DNA from 4 places in the Pseudomonas sp. P4_B4 genome. Region 1 is predicted to be linked to each of the others. Evidence: predicted binding sites of a transcription regulator. Region 1 holds the regulator's gene; each other region holds the start of a gene.
What was found. The regulator FliA, encoded in region 1, starts transcription of late flagellar genes. The targets are predictions, from matches to a motif close to CTAAAGTTTNNNNNNNNNNNGCCGNTAA.

Region 1 (4,683 bases):
ATTACAAGTTGTCGGCGCTGGCACCGCGGGTTCCGAACATGGAACTCGAAGACGAGCTGCGCAAGACTCAGTCGCGGATCGTCACTGCCCAGGCCGAACTGAGCCTGCGTGGCGACGGCGAGAGCGACAATGCGACCAATCGCCAGTTGTTCGCCGGCTTGCCGCTCACCGCAGCCGAGCCGTTGATCGAACCAACGTACGCCGAACCCCGTCGCCCCGCACCGGCTGCTGCACCAGCCTCCACTGGCGTGGACCCGCGCGCGTTCGACTCGATGCGTTTCGAACTCAACAGCCTGCGCGAACTCATGGAAGTCCAACTCGGCTCGCTGGCCTGGAATCAGCTGCAGGGCAGCCGTCCGGACCAGGCCAACCTCTGGCGTCGCCTGCAACGCATCGGCCTGTCCGGCCCGCTGTCGCGCGACCTTTTGACGATGATCACCGATATCGAAGAGCCTCGTCAGGCCTGGCGCATGTTGCTGGCGCACCTGGCGCGCATGATCGTGACACCGGAAATCGAGCCGCTGGAAGAGGGCGGTGTGATCGCCATGGTAGGCCCAGCCGGCATGGGCAAGACCACCACCCTGGCCAAGCTGGCTGCCCGTTACGTGCTCAAGTACGGCGCGCAGAACATTGCGCTGGTGAGCATGGACAGCTTCCGCATCGGTGCCCAGGAGCAGCTCAAGACCCTGGGGCGCATACTCAACGTGTCGGTGACCCACGTCGATCCGGGCCAGTCGCTGGTGCAGGCGCTGGAACCCTTGCTGCGCAAGCGCGTGGTACTGATCGATACCGCCGGCCTGCAGGCCAGCGACCCGGCCCTGCGCATGCAGCTCGAAAGCCTGGCCGGTCGAGGCATCCGCTCGAAAAATTATCTGGTTCTGGCAACCACCAGCCAGAAACAGGTTCTAACCGCCGCTTATCACAGTTACAAGCGTTGTGGGCTCGCTGGCTGCATCCTGACTAAACTGGATGAAACGGCTAGTCTGGGCGAGGTGTTGAGCCTGGCCATCAGTCATGAGCTGCCGGTGGCCTACCTGACCGATGGCCCGCGGATTCCGGATGATCTCCATCTGCCGCGCCGTCATCAGTTGGTCAGTCGCGCCGTCAGCGTGCAAATGCAGGAAGAACCCAGCGAAGAAGCCATGGCTGACATGTTCGCTGATATTTACCACAGCCAAACCAAGCAGGTTGGCTAAGGTAGTAATGAACAGTTTTTGTACCTACATCGATGGTCTGCCATGCATTGTTCCGTTTGTGAACGCGCAGCCAGTAATGTGGCCTCCGTCTATGCAAGACAAGGTAAAGAAATAACATGGGCAGCATGCATCCCGTACAGGTGATCGCGGTGACCGGCGGCAAAGGTGGCGTCGGGAAAACTAATGTGTCAGTGAACTTGTCCCTGGCTCTGGCTGAGCTTGGCCGGCGCGTCATGCTGTTGGACGCCGACCTGGGACTGGCGAACGTTGACGTTCTGCTGGGCCTGACACCCAAACGTACCCTGGCCGACGTGATCGAGGGCCGCTGCGAACTGCGCGATGTACTGCTGCAGGGCCCCGGCGGTATCCGTATCGTTCCGGCCGCATCCGGCACTCAGAGCATGGTGCATCTGAGCCCCGCGCAACACGCCGGCCTGATCCAGGCCTTCAGCGATATCGGCGACAACCTCGACGTATTGGTGATCGACACCGCGGCGGGCATTGGTGACTCGGTAGTCAGTTTCGTTCGCGCAGCCCAGGAAGTGCTGCTGGTGGTGTGCGACGAGCCGACCTCGATCACTGACGCCTACGCATTGATCAAATTGCTTAACCGTGACTACGGCATGAACCGCTTCCGCGTCCTGGCCAACATGGCCCAGAGCCCGCAGGAAGGGCGCAACCTGTTCGCCAAGTTGACCAAGGTCACGGATCGCTTCCTCGACGTCGCCCTGCAATACGTCGGCGCGGTGCCCTACGACGAAAGCGTGCGCAAGGCGGTGCAGAAGCAGCGCGCCGTCTACGAGGCCTTCCCGCGTTCCAAGTGCTCGCTGGCATTCAAGGCGATCGCACAGAAGGTCGATACCTGGCCGCTGCCTGCCAACCCGCGCGGGCACCTGGAATTTTTCGTCGAGCGCCTCGTGCAGCAGACAGCAGGACCGGTTCTATGACGGCAAGCGGTTACAACCTCTACAAAACATCGGCGCGTGATGCGCAGTACGAGCTGATCGAGCGTTACGCGCCGCTGGTTAAACGCATTGCCTACCACTTGTTGGCGCGCCTGCCGGCCAGTGTCCAGGTCGAAGACCTGATCCAGGCCGGGATGATCGGCCTGCTTGAGGTGTCGACCAAGTATGACGCCAGCAAAGGCGCCAGTTTCGAGACGTACGCGGGCATTCGAATCCGCGGCGCCATGCTCGATGAAGTGCGTAAGGGGGACTGGGCGCCACGTTCGGTTCACCGCAATACACGCATGGTCAGCGACGCCATTCGCTCGATTGAAGCGAAAACCGGTCGTGATGCTAAAGATCACGAAGTTGCGGCCGAACTCCAATTGAGTCTCGACGATTACTACGGGATTTTGAACGACACCCTGGGCAGCCGGCTGTTCAGTTTCGACGATCTGTTGCAGGACGGCGAACACGAAGGGCTGCACGAGGATGGGGCGAGTGCTCATATCGAGCCGTCACGCGACCTGGAAGATGAACGCTTCCAGGCTGCGCTGGCAGATGCGATTGCCAATTTGCCGGAGCGTGAGCGACTGGTGTTGGCGCTGTACTACGACGAAGAGTTGAACCTCAAGGAAATCGGTGAGGTCCTTGGGGTCAGCGAATCTCGGGTCAGCCAGTTACACAGCCAGTGCGCGGCCCGTTTGCGGGGGCGTTTGGGGGAGTGGCGAGCGCGCTGAAGGCAGTGTGGGGGACACTGCGAACGAGGCCGGTGTGGTGTTGAACTGCGCCGGTCGCGATCTGTTGTGCTCCAGACAGTCATCGAGTGCTTTGCCGGATTGATTGAAATGGCGTGTCCAGGTGCTGGGCGCGTTTAAGACTGCTTGGAGGTCGAATTGGACAAGAACATGAAAATCCTCATCGTTGATGACTTCTCAACGATGCGGCGGATCATCAAGAACCTGCTGCGTGACCTTGGGTTCACCAACACCGTCGAGGCCGACGATGGCACTACCGCCATTCCGGTGCTCAACAGCGGAAGCATCGACTTTCTGGTAACGGACTGGAACATGCCTGGCATGACCGGTATCGATCTGCTGCGCCATGTGCGTGCCGATGAAAAGCTCAAGCACCTGCCGGTGCTGATGGTGACCGCTGAAGCCAAGCGTGAGCAGATCATCGAAGCGGCCCAGGCCGGCGTTAACGGCTATGTGGTCAAACCCTTCACGGCCCAGGCGTTGAAAGAAAAAATCGAGAAGATTTTCGAACGCATCGGTTGATGAGTGCGCCATGGGGGAGCTATGGGCAATAACGAAACTTCATTGGGCGATTTTGAATCGACCCTGAAAAAACACGCCGTCGAATTGGTCGCCAGCCTTGAAAAAGGCAAGTTCGGCGACGCGGTGCAATTGATCCATGAGCTCAACCAGACCCGTGACCGCGGCCTGTATCAGGAAGTGGGCAAGCTCACTCGCGAACTGCATAGCGCGATCGTCAATTTCCAGATTGACCCGCACATGCCGCAAGCCGAAGAAGTGTCGCAGATCACCGACGCCACCGAGCGTCTGGGGTATGTGGTCAAGCTGACCGAGGCCGCGGCCAACCGCACCATGGATCTGGTGGAAAGTGCCACGCCGCTGGTCAATGGCCTGGCGGATGAAGCCAAGGTGTTGAGCGCGGACTGGGGGCGCTTCATGCGTCGCGAAGTCGGCGCGCAAGAGTTTCGTGAACTGGCCCGGCGGGTCGACGGGTTCCTGGCGCGCAGCGGCACGGACAATCGCGCGGTGTCGGGCAACCTCAACGACATCCTGCTCGCCCAGGATTACCAGGACCTCACAGGCCAGGTGATCAAGCGTGTGACCCAGTTGGTCACCGAAGTTGAAAGCAACCTGCTCAAGCTCGTGCTGATGGCCAGTCAGGTGGACCGCTTTGCGGGCATCGAACATGACCGCGAAGCGATGCTTGCAGAAAAAGATCCACAAAAACATCTATCTCAGGGTGAAGGTCCGCAGATTCATGCCGATAAAAGAGAAGACGTTGTGTCCGGTCAGGACGATGTGGACGATTTGCTATCCAGCCTTGGATTTTAGGTAGACCTGTTAGGAGCATCCCCTTAATGAGCTTCGGCGCCGATGAAGAGATCCTTCAGGATTTCCTGGTTGAGGCCGGCGAGATTCTAGAGCAACTGTCCGAGCAACTGGTCGAGCTGGAAAGCCGTCCGGATGATGCGGATCTGCTCAATGCAATTTTTCGCGGTTTTCACACTGTAAAAGGGGGCGCCGGCTTCCTCCAGCTCAACGAGCTGGTGGAGTGCTGCCACATCGCCGAGAACGTGTTCGACATCCTGCGCAAGGGTGAACGTCGCGTCGACTCGGAACTGATGGACGTGGTTCTCGAAGCGCTGGACGCGGTGAACAGCATGTTCAGCGAAGTCCGCGAACGCCGCCCGATCACGGCTGCGACACCTGAATTGCTTGCGGCGCTGGCCCGCCTGGCCGAGCCGCAATCGGCTGACGAGGTGGTATCCGCGCCTGTCGCTGCTG
Region 2 (4,683 bases), on a different contig from region 1:
CCGAAGGGATCTGGCGAATCACGTCACCGGTATCGGTGGCAATGACCTTGACCACGACCCGGCCGGTGGAATCATCAATGGAAAAATCCAGTTTGCGCTGGGCAGCCTGGACGAATTCCTGAATATCGGTCACAGCCTTTTCCAGGTCGTCGCGCTTGGGTTCGGAACCCGATGACGCAACGGCTTCAACCTTGGGCTGATCCTGTTTGGCAGTGACAATCGGCGCTGCGCTCTGCGGCGCAACGGCCGGATAAGACAGGTTCAACTTGACGCTCATGTCCATGCTAAATCTCCTCATCACGGAAAAGACGAAAGGGCACGTAAACGCGCCCTTCCGTCAGTCACCAAGCGCTGGAATTACTGAAGCAGCTTCAGTACAGCGGATGGCAGCTGGTTAGCCTGGGACAGGATCGCGGTGGAAGCCTGTTGCAGGGTTTGTTGCTTGGTCAGCTGAGCAGTTTCCGACGCGAAGTCGACGTCCTGGATCACGCCACGAGCAGCGGTGGAGTTGTCCGAGATGCTGCGCAGGTTGGCCACGGTGCTATCGAAACGGTTTTGTACAGCACCGAGGTCAGCACGCTGGGAGTCGATGTTGGCGATGGCCTGGGTGATCACGTCAACAGCGTTTTGCGCGTTGGTGGCAGTGGTCACGTCAGTGTTGTTGACGGTAGTTTTAGCCGAGCTGACGGTAGTACCGGCAGCAACGAACAGACCGGTTGCACCAGCACCGCTCAGCGAGTAGCTGTTGGTGGAGTTCAGCGATACTGCACCGGTAACCTGGATTGGACCAGCAGCGGCAGCAACACCAGTACCGTAGGCACCAGCACCGTTTTTGGCAGCAACGGTGATACCAGCGATTGCGCCGGCGTCACCAGTGTCCAGAGTGATGTTTTCACCGGTGTCGGACTTGATTTGCAGGTTGTTGGTGGTGGCGTTGTAGTTAACGCTGATACCCAGCTTGGCAGCGTTGGACTTCAGTTGGTCAGCCAGGCCAGCAGTGTCTGTAACACCAACCATGTTGACTGCGGTGCCGCTGCCTACCTTGATGGAGAAGTTGGCGCTGGCTGGAGTAGCGGCCAGGATCGCAGCGGTGTTTACAGTGAACTGGGCTTCAGTGCTGGCAGTAGCCGACAGGCCACCGATAGCGCCGTTCAGTTGAGCAGCGGTAGCCTTGGCAGACTGGCCGGCAGCAACAGTTACGCTAGCGGTCTGGCCACCACCAGTGATAGCCAGAGCACCGCCGGCAACACCGGTAGCGCTTGGCGCGATGGCCACGGACTTCAGCTGCTGGGAACCGATGTTGTTAGCCGATACGTCGCCCAGAGTCATGTTGATGGTCTGGTTGGCGTTGGCGCCCACTTGGAACTGGGTAGTACCGAAGGAACCGTCCAGCAGGTTACGACCACCGAAGGTAGTGGTGGTAGCGATACGGGTCAGCTCAGCAGTCAGTGCGGTGTATTCAGCGTTGTTCGACTTACGGTCTTCGGCGCTAGGCGAGCCGTTCGCGGAAGCCAGGGCCAGGGTACGCATTTTCTGCAGGATGTTGGTGGATTCTTGCATCGCGCCTTCAGCAGTTTGCGCGATGGAGATACCGTCACCGGCGTTCTTGATAGCGGTCTGCAGGCCGTTGATCTGGCTGGTCAGACGGTTGGAAATTTGCAGGCCAGCAGCGTCATCTTTAGCGCTGTTGATACGCAGGCCGGAAGACAGGCGTTGCATCGAAGTTTGCAGAGCGTCAGACGAACGGGTCAGGTTCTTTTGAACGTTCAGCGATGCAAGGTTGGTGTTTACTGTTAAAGCCATGACGAAATCCTCGTTGGATGGATACTTCGGCTTCCGGCCCTGACATCCGTCGGGTTTGGCCTAGAGAACCTACGTAATAGTTATCGTCGTGAAGAGGCTTTGCTTGAGCGGTTTTTTGCAGATTTTTAGTGGCAGCGTGCCAGCCCTTTATTTTCAAGGCTTTACAGCCAGAAAATCGGCGCCATAAAAAAGCAAAACGCCCGGCAACTTACGTTACCGGGCGTTTTTTATGCCTGTATTCCAGCCATCAACCGCGATAGAGAATCGCCGAGCCCCACGATAGACCTACACCGAAGCCGCTGATGGCCACGCGCGTCCATTTCGAATCGAACACATGGTTTTGCAGCAGCAGCGGGATGCTGGAGGAAACCGTGTTGCCGGTTTCGAGCATGTCCTTGACGAACTTCTCCGGCTCACCTTCTTCGAAGCGGCGCGCTACGGCATCGACGATGGCCGCGCTGCCCTGGTGAATGCAGAAGGCATCGATGTCGCTGGCCTGCAAGTTCGACTCATCCAGCAGCTCATGCAAATGCGCCGGGACTTTCAACAAGGCGAAGTTGAAGACCTGGCGGCCATTCATGAAGAACACACCGTCGGTGACCTTCAGGTGCGGCGCGCCGGAACCGTCGGTGCCGAACTTCGACTTGCCCAACTGCCAGACAGCGTTTTCGCCCATCCAGGTCGCAGTGGCGGCATCGCCGAACAACATGGTGGTGTTGCGGTCTTCCGGGTCGACGATCTTCGAATACGGATCGGCGGTGATCAGCAGGCCGTTTTTCAGACCTGTCGCTTCCATAAAGCCTTTGATCGCGTAGATGCCGTACACATAGCCGGAACAGCCCAGGGAAATATCGAAAGCGGCGACATGGGTCGGCAGGCCCAGCTTGTCCTGAACGATCGCAGCGGTGTGCGGCAACCCTTCTTCATCACCGTTCTGGGTGACGACGATCAGGCAATCGATGGCTTCACGCTTGAGCTCGGGGCTGGCGGCGAACAGCGCATTGGCGGCTTCGACACACAGGTCGGACGTTTCCTGATCGGCATCCATACGCGGCAAAAACGCCGAACCGATCTTGCCGAGGATGAAGGTTTCGTCCTTGTCGAACTTTGCACCCTGGGCGTAGTTATCAACCCCGGCTGCCGGCACGTAACTCGCAATATTTTTTATGCCAATCATTATGGCTTCCCAATAATAAACAGCTGAACATCGCCGCTCGCTGAATCGAGGGCGTCTACAGTCAGGGCCTGGCATCGTCGGCGCTCAAGCAAACACCTTGAACAGTCCGCCACCTTTCACCGCCCGCAGACAGGATACAGTGAAGATGCGCGTTTTGACTGGCGGGTCACTCAGAGATCAGTGCTTTATTTGATTTTATGGTCCGGATCCCGCCCCACCCTGCTACGCGACGCGCCGAAAAAAGGCAAAAAAAAGCCAGCCCCCTATGAAAGGGACTGGCCGCGAGCGATCAAGACCGACTCAAAGCTTGTTGAACAGGCTCAACTGGGAAACCTTGGCGAACGCCAGTTGCGCGGCCTGCAGCATGGTTTGCTGCAAAGTCAGACGCGTCAGCACTTCCGCCGGGTCGGTATTCTTGATCGAGTTGCCGGTCGATTCGTTGATCAGGCGGGAGCTGGTGTTCTGATCAGTCTGCATGTCCATCACATTGCCCCGGGCACCGATCGCCCCACGCGCCAGGTCAACCTGGTTCTTGGAGTTGTTCAGGTTGGCAATGGCGGAAGCGACGGTGTCTTCCATAAAACGCTGGGCGACCGGGTTGCCTTGGGTCGGCGCGTCGAGCGCCGAACGCAGCTGGCTGATGGTATCGAGGACGTTCTGGGTCTGGTGTGTATTGACCGCGATATCAAACTGATCGCCTGCCGCCGGCGTCGACGGTGTGCCGCCCAAAGTGAAGCTGACACCCGCCGCCGTCGCCACGCCTGCCACTACAGTCCCGGTGGTAACCGGGGTACTGGTGCTGGTCAATGGGCGCGCGTACAGCTCAAAGGTCCCGGTACCGGTGAACTTCAGCACCGCCCCGCCTTCGGGGAAGAAGCTCTTGTAATCGGTGGCATTGGTCACCGCAGTCTGGGTAATGATCGCCGTCGATGGGTTGTTCGGGGCGCGGTTGGCGACGAAGCTGTCCGGCTTGGCCGTCAACTGGAAGCTGTGACCGGCGATCACGGCGTCGGCGCTGGCGGAGTCGGCAGGTGTGTCACCCGCCTGGAAAGTGATGTCCAGCTTAAAAGTCACACCACGGAAGTTGACGTCGGAACCGCCCTTGGCATTCGGATCAAATTTGCCACCACCGGTCGCTTCCGCCGTCACGTCATTACCCAGCGCATCGGTAATCACGAACTGGGTACTGCTGGTGAACGACATGGTGTAAGGCTGACCGTTGCGGAAACTCGCATCGAAGGCCGGACCGGAATTTACCAGTCCCGGGGACAAGTCCACCCGCCCGTCATTAACGGCAGGTGCTGTCATGGTGGTCGAACTGCGGGCGGCATTGATTGCCTGCTGGAAAACGTCCCAACCGGTATCGTTCAGGCCCAGGGACATCGAATCGCCGATCTTCAGTTCCAGCTGGGTCTGGTCGCCCTGATAGCTGTAGGTGCCGTCACTGTTGCGTACAAACGGCTGAGTGTTGTTACTCGCGCCGGAGAAAATGTACTTGCCGCTGGCATCCTTGCTGTTCATCAGGCTCAGCAATTGCTCTTCGGACTGCTTGAGTTCGGCGGCGATGGATTTACGGTCATCGTCGTTCAACGAACCGCCACCGGCTCGTATCGCCAACTCACTGACTTTTTGCAGCACGTTGTTGATGCTGTCCAGCACGCTCTCTTCCTGCGCCTGAGCGGTGTTCAACGCGCTGATGTTGG
Region 3 (4,683 bases), on a different contig from region 1:
ACCGCCATGTTCCACAAGGAATACGCCGAAGTGTTTGCCGGTGACGCGCAATGGCAGGCGATCAAGGTTCCGCAGGCGGCGACCTACGTCTGGCAGGACGACTCGACTTACATCCAGCACCCGCCGTTCTTCGACGACATCGGCGGCCCGCCGCCCGTGGTCAAGGATGTCAACGGCGCCAGGATCCTCGCTCTGCTCGGCGACTCGGTGACCACCGACCACATCTCCCCGGCCGGCAACATCAAGGCCGACAGCCCGGCAGGGCAATACCTGCGCGACAAAGGCGTGGAGCCCCGGGACTTCAACTCCTACGGCTCGCGGCGTGGCAACCATGAAGTGATGATGCGCGGCACCTTCGCCAACATCCGCATACGCAACGAAATGCTCGGCGGCGAAGAAGGCGGCAACACCCGCTACATTCCCACCGGCGAGAAAATGCCGATCTACGACGCCGCCATGCGTTATCAGGCTTCAGGCACGCCGCTGGTGGTGTTCGCCGGCCAGGAATACGGCACCGGTTCGAGTCGCGACTGGGCGGCCAAAGGCACCAATCTGCTGGGGGTGAAAGCGGTCATCGCCGAAAGCTTCGAACGGATTCACCGCTCCAACCTGGTGGGCATGGGCGTGCTGCCGCTGCAGTTCAAGCTGGATCAGAACCGCAAGAGCCTGAAGCTCAACGGCAGTGAAACCCTGGACATCCTCGGCTTGACCGGCGTCGAGTTGACGCCACGGATGAACCTGACGCTGGTCATCACTCGCGAAGACGGCAGCAGCGAAAAAGTCGAGGTGTTGTGCCGCATCGATACGCTCAATGAGGTTGAGTACTTCAAGTCGGGGGGGATTCTGCATTACGTGTTGCGGCAGTTGATCGCTTCGTAACGGACGACTGACACAAACACCGCCTTCGGGCGGTGTTTTTGTTTGAGCTCTGCTTATAATCGCAGCCCTCGCCACAAAAGCTCTACATCTCTAAGGACTTCAAATGATTGCCCTGCCATGGATGCTTCTGGCCCTGCTTTCCTTCGGCTACGGTCTGGCGCTGACCTACGGCCATCTCGGCTGGCTCTCGGCAATCTCGGTGTTCTTGTTGCTGGTCGCTGGCGCAGCGGTTCGCCAGCGCGAGATCCCTTTTGTCCGCTACCTCGGCCACGGACTGTTCATCGTCCTGGCTCTGGCCCTGGCGACGCATTGGCTACCCGGTTTCTACAACGGTCGCGGTATCGATCCCCAACGTTTTACCGATAATGCCGTGTCATTCGCCATGCACCTGAATCTGGACAAACCGCTGATCGGCTTCTGGCTGTTACTGGTTTGTCCGTGGATTGTCGGCCGCCGTTCGCTTCGGCTATCGCTGTATGCCACCGCACTGGCATTGACCTTGAGCGCCGTGCTGGCGTTGGGTGGCGCGTTGTTGCTGGGCGTAATCGCCTGGGCGCCGAAATGGCCGGATCAAGCCTGGCTGTGGTTACTGAACAATCTGCTGCTGGTGACGCTGGTCGAAGAAGCGCTGTTCCGTGGCTACATCCAGGGCGGCCTGAGCCGGTACCTCAAAGACCGGCCCCACGGTGAACACCTCGCCCTGCTGCTGGCATCATTGATCTTCGGCCTGGCCCATGTTGGCGCGGGATGGCAGTGGGTATTGCTGGCAACGCTGGCCGGGGTCGGTTATGGCCTGGCCTACCGATTCGGCGGGCTGGGCGCCGCCATTGCCAGCCACTTTGGCTTGAACCTGCTGCACTTCGGCCTGTTCACCTATCCGATGCTCGCCGGCTGACGCAAGGGTCATTTTGCGACGCATCGCTGACTATCGAAAAATAATCTCAACAATCCGCCGGCCTTGCCGATACAGCACTTGAAAGCCTTGCGGATTAAAAAAGCCATGCGTAACAACCAGCCTATTACACAACGCGAGCGGACCTTCCCGGCTCAGCAACGGTTGATTTCCACCACCGATGCCAAGGGCATGATCACCTACTGTAACGACGCTTTCGTCGAGATCAGCGGGTATTCCCGAGAGGAGCTGATCCGTGCACCGCACAACCTGGTCCGTCACCCCGACGTCCCGGTCGCGGTGTTCGCCCACATGTGGGACACGCTGAAACAAGGCTTGCCATGGATGGGCATTGTCAAGAATCGCTGCAAGACCGGTGATCATTACTGGGTGAACGCCTATGTGACACCGATCTTCGAAGGCAATCAGGTGATCGGTTACGAGTCGGTGCGGGTCAAGCCCAGCGCCGAACAGATCCGCCGCGCCGAAGCGCTCTACCAACGCATCAACCAAGGCAAGTCGGCCATTCCCTCCTCGGATAAATGGTTGCCGATCCTGCAGGACTGGCTGCCGTTCATCCTGGTCAGCCAATTGAGCTTCATGATCGGTGCCTCCCTGAACTCCCATTGGGGGTTTGCCCTGGCTGCGGGTCTTTCGGTGCCGCTGGGCCTGATGGGCCTCCAGTGGCAACAGCGTGGCCTCAAGCGTTTGCTGCGCCTGGCCGAGCAGACCACCTCCGATCCGTTGATCGCCCAGATGTACACCGACAGTCGCGGCGCCCAGGCGCGTCTGGAAATGTCCATCCTCAGTCAGGAAGCACGCCTGAAAACCTGCCTGACGCGCCTGCAGGACACGGCCGAACACCTGACCGATCAGGCCAGGCAATCCGATGCCCTGGCGCACAACAGCTCCAGCGGCCTGGAACGTCAACGGGTCGAGACCGAACAAGTGGCCACCGCGGTCAACCAGATGGCCGCTACCACCCAGGAAGTCGCCAGCCACGTGCAACGCACCGCCGACGCCACCCAGGAAGCCAATCGCCTGACCGGTCGTGGTCGTGACATCGCCGGGGAAACCCGCGAAGCCATCCAGCGCCTGTCGGTAGTCGTCGGTGAAACCGGCGTGACCGTGACCCAACTGGCCAAGGACAGCAACGAAATCGGTGGCGTGGTCGACGTGATCAAAGGCATCGCCGACCAGACCAACCTGCTGGCCCTGAACGCTGCCATCGAAGCGGCCCGTGCTGGCGAGATGGGTCGTGGTTTTGCGGTGGTGGCCGACGAAGTCCGTCAACTGGCGCAACGCACCAGCGAGTCCACCGGGCAGATTCACGCGCTGATCGCCAAACTGCAACAAACCGCCGGCACCGCGGTGCAAACCATGGAAGCCGGGCATCGCCAGGCGGAAGAAGGCGTGGCGCGGGTACTGGAAGCGGACCAGGCACTGGTGGGGATCAGCGAAGCGGTGGCCAACATCACCGACATGACCACCCAGATCGCCGCCGCAACCGAAGAGCAAAGCGCCGTGGCCGAAGAAATCAGCCGCAACATCAGCAACATTTCTGAGTTGGCGGACCAGACCGCGGAACAGGCGCAGAACTCGGCGTTGCTGAGTGAAGAGCTGACCAAGACTGCCAATACCCAGTATTCGTTGGTGGAGCGGTTTAACCGCTGATAGAGGCGGGAATGACAAAAACCCGGACAGTAAGAGCTTCCGGGTTTTTTATTGAGCCTGTGAAAGTGATGTTGCCCAGGAGTGCCTCATCGCAAGCAGGCTCACTCCTACAGTTGATCGTTGTCGACACAAAAATCTGTGCCCACCGTAGATCCAATGTAGGAGCGAGCCTGCTCGCGATGAGGCCATGAAAGGCAATGAAGAATTCACTGAAGAAATGAAGCCACCTTCTGCGCCGCTGCCGCCACATGCTGCTCATGACTAAACCCTGAAGCCTTCAACGGCTTCAAGTCATGATCCCCCGCCACCAGCCAGAACACCTCGATACCCGGCGATAGCGCATAACCCTCGACCGCCTCGCGATTGCCCAACGCATCGCGCTCACCTTGCACGATCAAGGTTCGCGTCTTCAGCCCGGCCAAATGCTCAACCCTTGGCTTCTCCGGTTTGCCTACCGCATAAAACGGATACCCCAGGCACACCAGCGCATGCGCACCCAATTCATCCGCGAGCAAACTGGCCATCCGCCCGCCCATGGACTTGCCACCAATGGCCAGCGGCCCAGTGACATGGCGTCGCACCTGGGCATACACCTCACGCCAGCATTCCAGCAGTTTCGGTGCCGGGTTCGGCGGGCGTTTGCCGCCATCGAGGCGCCGCTGTGCCATATAGGGAAACTCGAAGCGCAACACGTTGACGCCTTGCGCGGCGAGGCGTGCAGCCATGTCGTTCATCCAGTCACTGTCCATCGGTGCGCCGGCGCCATGGGCGAGGATCAGCGTCGCCGCAGCCTTGCCAGTCGCGGCATTCCACAACCAACCATGATCCCGCACGCACTGCGCCCATTGATCCCCGTCAATACCGGCCTTGTGCCCTTTGTCCATGCTTGCCTCGCTTTTAGTCTGCCTATAACTCCGGCCGAAGGGTGCGCTGCCTTGCGCGAGTGCGCTCACTTCGGCTGAACCGTGGATGGGGAACCATGAACACTTCTATCAGTACCGCCTACAACTACAAGGTGGTCCGCCAATTCGCCATTATGACGGTGGTGTGGGGCATCGTCGGCATGGGGCTCGGGGTTTTTCTCGCTGCCCAGTTGGTCTGGCCCGAACTCAACTTCAATTTGCCGTGGACCAGCTTCGGCCGCTTGCGCCCGCTGCACACCAACGCGGTGATCTTCGCCTTTGGCGGCTGCGCCTTGTTCGCCAGTTCGTTCTATTCGGTGCAACGCACCTGCCAGA
Region 4 (4,683 bases), on a different contig from region 1:
GTTGGCGAAATGCTCCAGGTCATGACCTTCGGCATCTTTCACGCACAGGCAGGTGACGCTGTTGAGCAAATTGCGTGCAGCTTTGATTCGGTGGACGGCAGTTTCAAGAAGATCGGAAGCACGTGCTTCGGTATCGATGTACAGCGTCGGACCGACGCTGAGGTTGCCTTGCAGAAGGTGGTACTTAGCCATAGGTCTAACTCCAATCAATTGGATGAGATTCCCTCTTTGATTCGACCGGCTAAGATCGGTCACTGCGTGAGCGGCAACGGCTGAACTATAGACAGATTCGTGCACGACTGAGAACCTTGGCGAAAAACTTCAGATCGTTCCTACAGCTACCAGGCAGACACAAAGCACTCGGAGACACAGGCACGAAATAGACACAAAAAAGCCGACATCGCTGTCGGCTTTTTTGTCGGTCACTGCTTAGGCGGTTCAGCCGGTTTGGCTGGCTCACCCGGTTTCGGCGCCGGGCCATCAAACAGGTTCAGACGTTCACGAAGCTCGTGAGCCGGCAGAGGTTCCTTGTCCGCCGGCAACGCGTTCGGGTCGACTGGCGCAGCCGGTACGGCTCCCGGAGCGGCCGAACCCTGCGGTGCATCAGGAGCAGGCTCCGCCCCTTGCGAACCTTCGATCGCTCGCTGGGCTTTCTTCGTCAGCACCACGATGTCGATACGGCGGTTCACCGGGTTGAACGGATGCTCGCGATCGAACAGCGCCGACGAGGCATAGCCGACCACACGCGCCACCTGAGCATCCGGATAACTGCCCGCCACCAGCGCACGCCGTGCAGCGTTGGCACGGTTGGCCGAAAGCTCCCAGTTACCGAAATCACCGGTGCCGGTGTACGGCTTGGCATCGGTGTGGCCGCTGATGCTGATCTTGTTCGGCACCGCCTTGATGGTGTCGGCCATGGCCAGCAGGATGTCTTCGAAATACGGCTTCAGACGGGCTGAACCCGAGTCGAACATCGGGCGGTTTTCCGCGTCCATGATCTGGATACGCAGGCCGTCCGGCGTGATTTCGAACAGGATCTGATCCTTGAACTTCTGCAGCTGCGGGTTCTCTTCGACCTTGTTCTGCAGCTCTTGCAGCAACAGCTCGAGGCGTTCTTTCTCGACCTGCTCGGCCATGCCTTCAACCTGGTCGGTATCGATGGTGACCTTGTCCGGTTGTGGCTGGGACTTCACCTCGGGGTTGAGGGTGTTTTCCGGCGCCAGGGTCGGCGTGCCGCCCAGATCGATGATGTACGGCGTGCCGCTTTCGGAAAAGCCGATCGGGTCCTTGAAGTAACCGGCGATGGCAATCTTCTGTTCCGGCGTGGCGGTGGACAGCAGCCACAACACCAGAAAGAACGCCATCATCGCCGTGGCGAAGTCGGCGAAGGCGATTTTCCACGCGCCCCCGTGGTGCCCGCCGGCGATGCGCTTGACGCGCTTGATGATTATCGGCTGGTTATTTTCCATGGCTTATCGACCGCGAACCGCTTGTTCCAGCTCGGCGAAGCTTGGACGGTGCGCCGGGTACAGCACCTTGCGTCCGAACTCCACGGCCAGCGATGGCGGCATGCCGGAAGCCGAAGCTACCAGCGAGGCCTTGATGGCTTCGTAGACGTTCAGCTCTTCCTTGGCATCGTGGGCCAGGGAATGGGCCAGCGGGCCGAAGAAGCCGTAGGCGGCGAGAATACCGAAGAAGGTACCCACCAGTGCCGCACCCACGTGCAGGCCGATGGACTTCTGATCGCCCTCACCCAGCGAAGCCATGGTCACCACGATCCCCAGTACCGCCGCGACAATACCGAAACCGGGCATGGCGTCGGCGATGCCGTTCACGGCGTGGGATGGGTGTTCCAGGTCTTCCTTAAGGCTGAACAGTTCCATGTCGAACAAGCCTTCCAGCTCGTGCGGGGCCATGTTGCCGGAGGACATGATGCGCAGGTAATCGCAGATGAACGCGGTCATGCGCTCGTCCTTGAGAACCGTCGGGTACTTGGCGAAGATCGGGCTCGCGGCGGCATCTTCGATGTCGCCTTCGATGGCCATCATGCCTTCGCGGCGGCTCTTGTTGAGGATCTCGTAGATCAGGCCCAGCACTTCCAGATAGAAGCCGTGGTTGAAACGCGAACCAAACATGCTCAGGGACTTCTTGAGCACGTGCATCGTCATGTAGCCGGGGTTGGCCTGCAAAAATGCGCCGAGGGCGGCGCCGCCGATGATCATGACCTCAAAAGGCTGGATCAGGGCGGCAATCTTGCCGTGGGAAAGCACGTATCCGCCGAGCACGCTCGCGAATACGACGATGATGCCGATAATTTTAGCCATAGGTTAGGAGAGCACTTACTGAGTCGGGTTCAAGGTCATATTCGGAAGTTAAAAAATCTCTTCTTCTCCTTATCGGCAAAACTGCGCCAGACTATAGCCAGTTCAGGCGAAAAACTGATTTGACCCCATCCGGGCATAGGTAATGTTGACGATGATCGCCTCCCACCATGGTTAACGAAACGAACGTTACAACCCCGAAACCGACCACTCTCGAAGGCTGGGTCAAGCTTCTCGATGGCGTACGCCTGCCGGTTCCGCAAGCCAGCCACGACCGGGTCTGCAAGGCCATCGGCGACAATCGCAGCTCGCTACGCGACATCGCCGACTTGATGCAAGGCAGTCCGGCCCTGGCCTTGAGCGTGATTCGCGAAGCCAACCGGCATACCCATGGCAGCATGACCGAGCCTGCGGAAAACCTTGAAATTGCGATCAACCGCCTCGGTCTGAAGCGCACCGAAGAGCTGCTCGCGCGCCTGCCCGCCGAACCCCAGTCCGAGATTCCCAAAGCCCTGCGTCAGTTGCAGATGATCAGCCAGCACGCCACGCAACAGGCCAACGGCTTTTTTGCCAGTCGCCTGGCGCGCCTGTGGCAGGACATCCACTGGGGCAGCCTGCTGTTTCTTTCGCCCCTGTGGCCGCTGGCGCTGACCCATCCAAAACTGCTCGAAGACTGGGAGCTGCGGGTCATCCATAAAGGTGAGTCGGCACGCAAAGTCGAACAGCAACTGTTTGGTGTGCGCCTGCTGGACATCGGCCAGGCACTGGTGGAGATCTGGCGCTTGCCGATCTGGGTGCAGCAGGGCTATCGACTGTTGCTCACTGAACAGCGCGAACTGGTGAAAGTCCTGCGCATCGCCCGTGACAGCGAGCATCCACTGCGCCAGCAGAACCGCCTCGATGACGATCCGACCCTGCGTCGCTGGCTCAATCAACCGGCCAATACGGTGCTGCTGGCCAACGGTCTGGCGCTGTCGGCACAACACGCCTGGGACAGCCCGCACAGTGAGCGCTGGCAGTACCTGACCAGCCTTTACCTGCAAATGCCGATGGACGAGCTGCAGCAACAATTGCACCAGCAAGCCGCCAACAGCGCCCGCCATCACGCCATGCCCGACCTCTGGCACCCTGCCGAATCGCTGATCTGGCCGTGGGGCTTGAACCGTGTCCACGCAGGCTTGCTGCCGGCGGCGGCACCGAGCGCCGAAGAGCTGGCAACGTGGCGCAAGCAATGCGCCGAATTGCTGGTCGAGCCGAGTCGCTTCACCAACGCCATGCACTTGACCATCGCCGCCCGGGACGCCCTCGTGGCCTGCGGCATGCGTCGGGTGATGATCCTGATGGCCGACCGTACCCACGCCAACCTGCGCGTGCACCAGACGGCCGGGCTGCCGAAGGAAGCGGCCGGGCTGAACTTCGTGGTCAGCCAGAGCAACGTGTTGCAGCGCCTGCTCGCGCAACAGGCCCAGGTGCGCCTGACGCCAGCCAACAACGCGCAATTCTCGGCCCTGCTGCCCAACAGCCTGCGCTCACAGTTCAGCGGCGAACACTTGCTGCTGCGTTCGCTAGTCAACAATGGAAGGGTGATCATGATCGTCGTGGCGGATCAAGGCGGCGGGCCGTTTTCGGAAATTTCCGTACAGGCCTTCGGCAAAACCGCGCAGTGCATCGAGAAAGCCCTGCACAGCTTTAGCCACCGAGGCCAATAAGCTACGTTACAATCCTCCCTTTTGTGCTCTGGAGACCTCACATGTCTGACTTCTCTGGCTTGCCGCTGGTGATCGAGCCGAGCGACTTGCTCCCTCGCCTCGACGCCCGCGAACTGATTCTGGTGGACTTGACCAGTGCCGCCCGCTACGCCGAAGGGCACATTCCCGGCGCGCGCTTTGTCGATCCGAAGCGCACGCAGCTCGGCCAGCCCCCCGCCCCTGGACTGATGCCCCCGCTGGCAGCACTCGAAACGCTGTTTGGTGAGCTGGGACACAACCCCGACGCGGTCTACGTGGTGTATGACGACGAAGGCGGCGGTTGGGCCGGGCGCTTCATCTGGCTGCTGGATGTCATCGGCCACAGCAAGTACCACTATGTCGACGGTGGCCTACCGGCCTGGCTGGCTGAAGGTTCGCCCATGTCGATCCAGATCCCGCCACCCGTGGGTGGCCCGGTTTCACTGACCTTGCACGACGAACCCACCGCCACTCGCGAATACTTGCAAAGCCGTCTCGGCGCCGCCGACCTGGCGATCTGGGATGCACGCGGGCCGCTGGAGTACTCCGGCGAGAAAGTCCTGGCAGCCAAGGGCGGGCACATTCCCGGCGCGGTCAATTTCGAATGGACCGCCGGCATGGATCAGACGCGCCAG

Region 2: a site for FliA is predicted at 1,884-1,911, ahead of AC1DVE_RS12220 (flagellin N-terminal helical domain-containing protein). Genes of this name have one in related genera too.
Region 3: a site for FliA is predicted at 1,820-1,847, ahead of AC1DVE_RS02730 (methyl-accepting chemotaxis protein). Genes of this name have one in related genera too.
Region 4: a site for FliA is predicted at 2,394-2,421, ahead of motA (flagellar motor stator protein MotA). Genes of this name have one in related genera too.

The regions. Positions count from the first base shown of each region.
Region 1 is NZ_JBFUHS010000015.1:8,056-12,738, forward strand. It holds gene flhF (flagellar biosynthesis GTPase FlhF) at 1-1,196, shown strand, start outside; gene fleN (flagellar synthesis regulator FleN) at 1,313-2,143, shown strand; gene fliA (RNA polymerase sigma factor FliA) at 2,140-2,880, shown strand; gene AC1DVE_RS16715 (chemotaxis response regulator CheY) at 3,049-3,420, shown strand; gene AC1DVE_RS16720 (protein phosphatase CheZ) at 3,442-4,230, shown strand; gene AC1DVE_RS16725 (chemotaxis protein CheA) at 4,257-4,683, shown strand, end outside.
Region 2 is NZ_JBFUHS010000009.1:16,703-21,385, forward strand. It holds gene AC1DVE_RS12215 (flagellar protein FlaG) at 1-283, opposite strand, end outside; gene AC1DVE_RS12220 (flagellin N-terminal helical domain-containing protein) at 358-1,803, opposite strand; gene AC1DVE_RS12225 (ketoacyl-ACP synthase III) at 2,051-2,980, opposite strand; gene AC1DVE_RS12230 (flagellar hook-associated protein 3) at 3,281-4,683, opposite strand, start outside.
Region 3 is NZ_JBFUHS010000002.1:97,804-102,486, reverse strand. It holds gene acnA (aconitate hydratase AcnA) at 1-879, shown strand, start outside; gene AC1DVE_RS02735 (lysostaphin resistance A-like protein) at 983-1,774, shown strand; gene AC1DVE_RS02730 (methyl-accepting chemotaxis protein) at 1,880-3,445, shown strand; gene AC1DVE_RS02725 (alpha/beta family hydrolase) at 3,652-4,329, opposite strand; gene ccoN (cytochrome-c oxidase, cbb3-type subunit I) at 4,425-4,683, shown strand, end outside.
Region 4 is NZ_JBFUHS010000004.1:126,207-130,889, reverse strand. It holds gene AC1DVE_RS06870 (hypothetical protein) at 1-192, opposite strand, end outside; gene motB (flagellar motor protein MotB) at 423-1,469, opposite strand; gene motA (flagellar motor stator protein MotA) at 1,473-2,324, opposite strand; gene AC1DVE_RS06855 (HDOD domain-containing protein) at 2,492-4,030, shown strand; gene rhdA (thiosulfate sulfurtransferase) at 4,072-4,683, shown strand, end outside.